Regions from separate parts of the Citrobacter werkmanii genome, predicted to be linked through region 1. Evidence: predicted binding sites of a transcription regulator. Region 1 holds the regulator's gene; the other holds the start of a gene.
The links. The regulator LexA, encoded in region 1, represses DNA repair genes until DNA is damaged. The targets are predictions, from matches to a motif close to TNCTGTATGTACATACAGNA.

Region 1 (4,420 bases):
TGCGGCTAACGCCACAGCGCCTCGAAGTGCTGCGCCTGATGAGCCTGCAGGAAGGCGCTATTAGCGCTTATGACCTGCTCGACCTGCTACGGGAAACCGAGCCGCAGGCCAAGCCACCGACCGTTTATCGTGCGCTCGATTTTCTGCTGGAACAAGGTTTTGTACATAAAGTGGAATCGACCAACAGCTACGTGCTGTGTCACCTGTTCGATCAACCGACCCACAGTTCTGCGATGTTTATTTGCGATCGCTGTGGCGTGGTAAAAGAAGAGTGTGCGGAAGGTGTGGAAGACATCATGCATATGCTGGCGGCAAAAATGGGTTTTGCTCTGCGGCATAACGTGATTGAAGCTCACGGGCTGTGCCCGGCATGCGTGGAGGTTGAAGCCTGTCGCCATCCAGGCGAATGTCAGCATGACCACTCAATTCTGGTGAAAAAGAAAGTCGGTCGCTAAGCCAGAGAGCGTACATCCTTGTACTCTCAGGAGGGGACTAATTACCAGCGGTAATCATTGCGGGTTTCCCAGTCAGTGACTTCTTTCTCCGCCTGATCTTTTGCATAACCGTAACGCTCCTGGACTTTACCGACCAGTTGGTCACGTTTGCCTTCAATGACCGTCATATCATCGTCGGTCAGTTTGCCCCATTGCTCTTTCACTTTACCTTTGAACTGTTTCCAGTTGCCGCCGACTTCGTCTTTATTCATCATCAAATCCTCATCGTTAGGTTGTGAATAGCCAGAGTATCTCGTCCAACTCCGCTATCTTTTCTGCTGGACGTGAGAATAAGTGTAGTCACTGATTCGGCATTCGATTCACTATTCAGAATTTTTAACCGTCAGGCTTCAACAAACCACGTCCCGTTGCGCCAGTGACGCCTCCAGATAAAGGCCAGTGAAAGCCCGCGCAGGGCGAGAAACACGGTGAGTGCCAGCCACAAACCGTGGTTACCCAGCAGCGGTAAAGCCAGTAACGTTAATGCGAATCCCACGGCGGCAACGGCCATGCTGTTGCGCATTTCTGCAGCCCGTGTTGCGCCAATAAACATACCGTCCAGCAAATAACACCAGACGCCAACCAGCGGCAAAATCACCTGCCAGATAAGATAGCGATCGGCCAGCAGTTGAATCTGCGGGAGCGAGGTTAGCAACGCTATAATGTGCTCGCCAAACAGGGCATAAACCAGCGAAAACAGAATCGCCACAAGACCGGACTGTCGACAGGCTGCGCGCCAGACATCCAGTAACTGGCTGCCATCCCGTGCGCCATAGGCCTGACCAGAATGCGCTTCAACGGCGTAGGCAAACCCGTCCAGCGCGTAGGCGGTAAAGGTCAGCAGGGTCATCAGAACGGCATTTACCGCAATGATATCGCTCCCCAGGCGCGCGCCCAGCACCGTAATGGCACCAAAACAGAGCTGCAGCAACAGCGAGCGCAGCATAATGTCACGGTTAAGCGCCAGTAAGCGGCGGAAATTGCCACGCCAGGCCTGTTTCAACATTGCCAGCGAAATTCCGCGCATATGCAGGACTTTGCGTACCATTAACAGACCGATCAGCAAGGTGGCATATTCGGCGGTGACCGTCGCCAGCGCCGCGCCCTGCACGTTCATATGCAGGCCCATCACCAGCCATAAGTCGAGCACAATATTGAGAACATTACCGACAATCAGCAGGATAACCGGCGCCCGCGCATACTGAACGCCAAGCAGCCAGCCGAGCAGCACCAGATTCGCCAGAGACGCGGGTGCGCTTAACCAACGGATTTCCAGGAAACGTCGGGCCTGCTCCAGTACCGCTTCACTTCCCCCGACAATATGCAGAGCCAGATCGATAATCGGCGTACGAAACAGTGCGATAAGCAGCCCCGCCCCCAGCGCCAGCATTAGCGGTTGCACCAGCGCACGCGCCAGTGCCTGCGGATCTTTCGCGCCAAATGCCTGGGCGGTAAGACCTGTGGTGCTCATACGTAAAAAAAGCAGCAGCATAAAGAGAAAACTGGTCGCGGTGGCGCCAACGGCAACGCCGCCAAGATAGACCGGACTATCCAGATGACCAATGACCGCGGTATCGACCAATCCCAGCAAGGGAACGGTGATATTGGAGAAGATCATCGGTAAGGCAAGACGCCAGAGTGCTTTGTCGGAGGAGGTAAAGAAAGGCATGAAATGGAGCCTGAAAAGAAGTTAGAGGTACTGGAAGATGTTGCCCTGGCCCGGTAAGCGCAGCGCCACCGGGCGAGTTGCCGGATGGCGACGCAAACGTCTTATCCGGCCTACAGGGACTCAACAGAGTATTACAGCCATTCCCCGTTACGAATGACGCCTACCGCCAGCCCTTCAATAGTGAAGTTTTGCTCGCGCAGGTCGACCACAATGGGTTTGAATTCGCTGTTTTCTGGCAGGAGTTCAACCTTGTTGCCCTGTTTTTTCAGGCGCTTCACCGTCACTTCGTCGTCAATGCGTGCGACAACAACCTGACCGTTACGCACATCCTGTGTTTTATGCACGGCCAGCAAATCACCGTCCATAATCCCGATGTCTTTCATCGACATACCGCTGACGCGCAGCAGAAAATCGGCGTTCGGTTTGAACAGTGAAGGATCGACCTGATAATGGCCTTCGATGTGTTGCTGCGCCAGAAGTGGCTCACCTGCCGCAACGCGACCGACAAGCGGTAAACCTTCTTCTTCTTCCTGCAACAGACGAATACCACGCGATGCGCCGGATACAATTTCCAGCACGCCTTTACGCGCCAGCGCTTTCAGATGTTCTTCAGCAGCGTTTGGGGAACGGAACCCCAAACGCTGCGCGATCTCCGCACGCGTCGGTGGCATACCTGTCTGGCTAATGTGATCTCTAATAAGATCAAACACCTCTTGCTGCCTGGCCGTTAACGCTTTCATTCCGCCCCCTGGGTGTATATACAGTTATGCTGTGAGTATATACAGCTAAAGGTGATTTTGGAACCGCAAACTGCGCAAAAAAACAGGAGAATGATGAAGTTGTGGAATCTTTATCGCAAATGCGACCACAACAGGATGCCCCAGGTGATCAAGGCGACAAAAATCGACAGCAATACCGCCGCCGACCCCATGTCTTTCGCACGACCAGACAGTTCGTGGTACTCGGAACCGATACGATCAACCACCGCCTCAATCGCACTATTGAGGATTTCAACGATCATCACCAGCATCACGGAACCAATCAGCAACACGCGCGTAATGGCGTCGACGTCCAGCCAGCAGGCGATGGCAACGCCTAGCAGAACGGCAACGCTTTCCTGACGAAATGCCGCCTCATTAATCCATGCGGCGCGAAAACCTTTCCAGGAATAGCCTGCAGCTTTGATAATTCGGGTGAATCCAGTGGTATTATTGGCCATCAAAAAGAACCTTTTTACATTATTAGCGTCAATGTCATTGTAACGTTACCCCGTTTGTTTCAGGGTGTGGCAAAGCAGCGCGAAGTATGACCGGATACACCAGAAATTCACTAAACTTTCTGATATCCTTGCAGCGCATTTGCATTATTAACCAGAGGCTTTACATCGTTTATGTCCGGCTGGCCACGAATTTACTACAAATTACTGAATTTACCATTAAGCGTACTGGTAAAAAGCAAGTCTATTCCGGCGGAACCCGCACCGGAATTGGGGCTCGATACTTCTCGCCCCATTATGTACGTCCTACCGTACAACTCCAAAGCAGACTTGCTGACGCTGCGCGCCCAATGTCTGGCGCACGATCTCCCGGATCCCCTGGAACCGCTGGAGATAGACGGAACTCTACTGCCGCGCTACGTGTTTATTCACGGCGGCCCACGTGTCTTCACCTATTACACGCCAAAAGAAGAGTCTATTAAGCTGTTCCATAACTACCTCGACTTGCATCGCAGCAATCCAGACCTGGATGTGCAGATGGTGCCGGTTTCGGTAATGTTTGGCCGTGCGCCTGGACGTGAAAAAGGCGAGGTCAACCCGCCGCTGCGTATGCTGAACGGCGTACAAAAATTCTTTGCTGTGTCCTGGCTGGGTCGCGACAGCTTTGTCCGCTTCTCCCCGTCGGTTTCCCTGCGTCGCATGGCGGATGAACACGGTACAGATAAAATTATCGCCCAGAAGCTGGCGCGCGTAGCGCGTATGCACTTTGCTCGCCAGCGCCTGGCCGCAGTCGGTCCGCGCCTCCCTGCCCGTCAGGATCTGTTTAACAAGCTGTTGGCCTCAAAAGCTATCGCGCGCGCGGTAGAAGATGAAGCGCGCAGTAAAAAAATCTCCCACGAAAAAGCGCAGCAAAATGCGATAGCGCTGATGGAAGAGATTGCCGCCAACTTCTCCTACGAGATGATCCGTCTGACAGACCGTATTCTGGGCTTTACCTGGAACCGTCTGTATCAGGGGATTAACGTTCATAATGCAGAGCGT
Region 2 (4,420 bases), on a different replicon from region 1:
GTCAGGCGTTCGGCCAGCACATCGGAGTCAAAGCGATAGCGGTGCTCCATCCCGTTCAGCGTCGCCCGCAGGTCACACATGTTGTTGGCGACTGCTGCCACTTCTGCGCGGAGTTTTTCGTGTCCTGCATAGTTCATTACGCGGCCTCCGGGAACTCGTCGTTAGCGGCCGGGTACTGCATGGCGCGCCGGACGGCGGCCAGACGTTGCTGTCCGGCCCGGTGATACTGATCCAGCAGTTCAATACCGATGTAGCGACGGCCAGCCTGGAGCGCGGCCACGCAGGTAGAACCACTGCCGGCAAAAGGGTCGAGCACAATCGCGCCGGGATGTGTGAAGGACTCGATCAGCGGTTGCAGGCTGGTTACGGGTTTTTCTGTCGGGTGGTGCCGGTTGCCGCTGTATTTCCAGCCCAGCACGTCCGGCAGCGGGTTTTGTGGCAGACGTGGACGGCCTTTTGCAAGGATGTAGGCGCATTCGTGGCGATAGCCCACATATGCGGCCTTCGATGTGTAGGTTTTGGTAAACACCAGGTGGCCGACAACGCTGAATCCCGCGTTTTTCCAGGCGGCCATAAAGCGATCGACGCGGTTCCATCCGTAAAAACTAATCAGAAGCGCGTCTTTTTTCAGCACGCGATACATCTCATGGCAGGCGGGTTGCAGCCATTCATCGGTTTTATCGCCGGCGATGGTACGCCCCTGACGGTCACGAAAACCGACGAGATATGGCGGGTCGGTCAGAATGAAATCGACAGCATTATCCGGAAATCCGGACATGATATGGACGCAATTACCCTGGATAAATCGGGACATGGTAGTTCTCCTTTCTCAAATGCGGCGCCAGTTACGCCGTGCCGATACGACAGCCGGGCGAAAAGCGGAGAATGCAGGGGCGGTGCCGCAAGCCGCAGCGCAGTGAAAAAGCAGACGCTGGCTGGACGGTTTGACGGCGAAACCTGAGACGGAAAACGACGGGAAGACAGCGGGTAATGCCTTTGAAATTAACTGCGACCGGGTGAGGACACCGGCAGAGCGAACCCTTGCATTCGAAGCGGCCCGGCTACAGTAGCGGCACGGCGGCCACACGATGGCAGGAACCTGAAATACAGCCTATGTTCAGAACTGAGGTGAACCCTGATTAGAGCTCCACAGCGGAGAAACACAATGTGCGGTCGGTTTACGCAGTATCACTCCCGCGAGAAGTACCTTTCCTTTCTCGGAGAAGAAGCAGAACGGGATATTCCGTATGATCCGGAACCCGTCGGCCGCTACAACGTTGCCCCCGGGACACGGGTATTGCTGCTGAGCGAACGCCGCTCGCAGCTGCAGCTTGATCCAGTTCACTGGGGGTATGCCCCGGAGTGGTGGAACAAGCCCGCTCTTATCAACGCCAGAAGTGAAACTGCGACCGGCAGCCGGATGTTCAGGCCACTCTGGGAGCACGGACGGGCCATTGTTTTTGCCGACGGCTGGTTCGAATGGAAACAGCAAAACGGCGTGAAACAGCCGTTTTTCATTTACCGTAAGGACGGAAATCCACTCCTGCTCGCAGCCATCGGGAAACCACCTTTTGAGAACGGCAATGACCAGGAAGGCTTCCTTATCGTCACAGCAGCTGCGGATGAGGGACTGCTGGACATTCACGATCGGCGACCGCTCGTGTACTCACCGGCTGCCGCACGTAAATGGCTCAGCGAAAACACAACCGGTAAAGAGGCGGAAGACATTGCCTGTGAGGGCAGTCTTTCGGCCGAAGATTTCACATGGCACCCCGTCAGTCGGGCTGTTGGCAATCCCCGGAGCCAGGGCCGGGAACTTATTGAGCCGCTGGCTTAGCAGACGGAGATATACCTGGCATCCACTCACAGGGTTATGCACCGTTTCTGTGGATAACCCTGAGCCTGTTTTATCTGCCAGAACAATAACCTGGCAGGAGCAGGTAAAATTCTCCTTGCAGGACGTGAAACATCTTAAATAATACTGTATATAAAAACAGTTATTTTAAGAGGTATACCATGATCCTTTTTGTCACTCCCGCATCTGAGCCAGCACTGTCTACCGCACCACTTTTCACAGAGCGCTGTCCGGCAGGTTTTCCGTCACCGGCCGCGGACTATACCGAAGACGAACTGGATCTGAACGCCTACTGTATCCGTCGCCCCAGCGCGACCTACTTTGTCCGGGCCATTGGTGATTCGATGAAAGATATGGGCCTGCACTCCGGCGATTTAATGGTTGTCGATAAAGCAGAAAAACCTATGCAGGGGGATATTGTCATCGCGGAGACAGATGGCGAGTTCACCGTTAAACGCCTGCAGCTTAAACCCCGGATTGCTCTGCTGCCGATGAATCCCGCCTACCCCACCCTCTATCCGGAAGAACTGCAGATATTCGGCGTGGTGATGGCATTCATACATAAGACGCGGGGTAGCAACTAATGTTCGCCCTGGCTGACGTCAACAGCTTCTACGCGAGCTGTGAGAAGGTGTTTCGTCCAGACCTGCGTAACAGGCCTGTTGTGGTGCTCAGTAATAATGATGGTTGTGTCATCGCGCGCAGTGCCGAAGCGAAACGGCTTGGTATTAAAATGGGCGTCCCCTGGTTCCAGCTGAAGACGGCACAATTCCCGGAGCCGGTCATCACGTTCTCGAGCAATTACGAGCTCTATGCATCTATGTCCAACAGAGTGATGTCTCACCTTGAGGAGCTGGCGCCGCGCGTGGAGCAGTACAGCATCGACGAGATGTTTCTGGATATCAGGGGTATAGATGGCTGTATGGATTTTGAGGATTTCGGACGCCAGCTGCGCGAGCACGTGCGAAGCGGAACGGGGTTGACCATCGGCGTCGGGATGGGGCCGACCAAAACGCTGGCTAAAAGCGCACAATGGGCGTCTAAGGAATGGCGGCAGTTTGGAGGCGTGCTTGCTCTGACTTCAGGCAATCCAAAGCGGACGGAGAAACTGTTGTCACTGCAGCCAGTAGACGAAATCTGGGGGGTTGGCCGCAGGATCTCGAAGAAACTGAGCACAATGGGGATAACAACTGCACTGCAGCTGGCGCGCGCGAACCCTGTATTTATCAGGAAAAATTTCAACGTTGTGCTGGAGAGAACCGTCCGGGAACTCAACGGAGAAAGCTGTATTTCGCTGGAAGAAGCGCCTCCGCCGAAACAGCAGATTGTCTGCAGCCGCTCCTTTGGGGAGCGTGTAACGACATATGAAGCCATGCGGCAGGCAGTCTGTCAGTATGCTGAGCGTGCAGCTGAAAAGCTGCGCGGCGAGCGTCAGTTCTGCAGGCATATTGCCGTTTTTGTGAAGACGTCACCGTTCGCTGTAAACGAACCGTATTACGGGAATGTGGCCAGTGAAAAGCTGATGACTCCCACGCAGGATACCCGGGACATCATAGCCGCAGCGGTGAAAGCGCTGGATCGGATCTGGGTGAATGGCCATCGATATGCAAAAGCAGGTTGCATGCTCAATGATTTCACTCCTACCGGTGTTTCACAGCTGAATCTGTTCGATGATACTCAGCCCCGAAGCAACAGTAATCAGCTGATGAAAGTCGTGGACGGTATTAACCATTCAGGACTTGGGAAAGTCTGGTTTGCGGGACGAGGCATTGCTCCTGAGTGGCAAATGAAACGAGAAATGCTTTCACCAGCCTATACGACTCGCTGGTCTGATTTGCCAATAGCCAAACTATGACGAAGCAAAAACACAAGATAACTCGTGGTGATTTCACTATGAAAGAATTTTAAAAAAAACTTTATAATCAATGCAATAAGCATCAAAAAAGCATGGTGAAAAAAGTAAAAAAAAGATGCCATTTGGCATCCTTTTTTTTGAATTTTTATCCCCCCGATGAAGGCAGTTTTTCAAGAATACGCTTAATAGCTTCATCAATCTCTGACTGCACTTCATTAGATATACGTGAGAATTCATAAACAACAAGCCGCTTCTTCGAGTCAGTTTTCTTCCTTGCAAACTGGTTGCGATCAGCAAACTCTTTCAACTTCTCAGTTTCAACAGTTTTTGCAGGCGGCTCCATAAGAGCTTTGCTCTCTGCCCGAAAGACTGACAAGATTTTGCTTTTATCAATTGCTGGATAATCAGGCAGAGCCATCAGCTTTTGCCGCACTTTATCCATCAACTCCTTCACTGACGTTTTTTTGTGGTTTGCTTCTTCAGACAGTTTCAATAAAAATTGATAATCCGACAGCGAAATATCATTTATTACAGGAAATACAGAGATCATTTCGTCCGGTACTGATGCCGCCTGAAATGCCCGTGTAACTTTTGCAGAAGAGATATTTTCAGCCAGAGCAATCTCTTCTTTAGTCATACTGGTCCCATAGGTAACTTCCAGTCGTTTTCCCAGTTCTCGAAGACTATGCTCTCTTGCAGTCTGTATGTCT

Region 2: the regulator LexA is predicted to act here: its motif matches at 1,980-1,999, upstream of umuD (translesion error-prone DNA polymerase V autoproteolytic subunit).

What each region holds. Positions count from the first base shown of each region.
Region 1 is NZ_CP044101.1:539,313-543,732, reverse strand. Features, by position in the region: gene zur (zinc uptake transcriptional repressor Zur) at 1-455, shown strand, start outside; gene FOB24_RS03280 (CsbD family protein) at 497-706, opposite strand; gene dinF (MATE family efflux transporter DinF) at 838-2,163, opposite strand; gene lexA (transcriptional repressor LexA) at 2,295-2,903, opposite strand; gene FOB24_RS03265 (diacylglycerol kinase) at 3,014-3,382, opposite strand; gene plsB (glycerol-3-phosphate 1-O-acyltransferase PlsB) at 3,554-4,420, shown strand, end outside.
Region 2 is NZ_CP044100.1:78,214-82,633, reverse strand. Features, by position in the region: gene FOB24_RS00450 (hypothetical protein) at 1-137, opposite strand, end outside; gene FOB24_RS00445 (DNA methylase) at 137-814, opposite strand; gene FOB24_RS00440 (SOS response-associated peptidase family protein) at 1,166-1,837, shown strand; gene umuD (translesion error-prone DNA polymerase V autoproteolytic subunit) at 2,017-2,439, shown strand; gene FOB24_RS00430 (Y-family DNA polymerase) at 2,439-3,710, shown strand; gene FOB24_RS00425 (ParB family protein) at 3,856-4,420, opposite strand, start outside.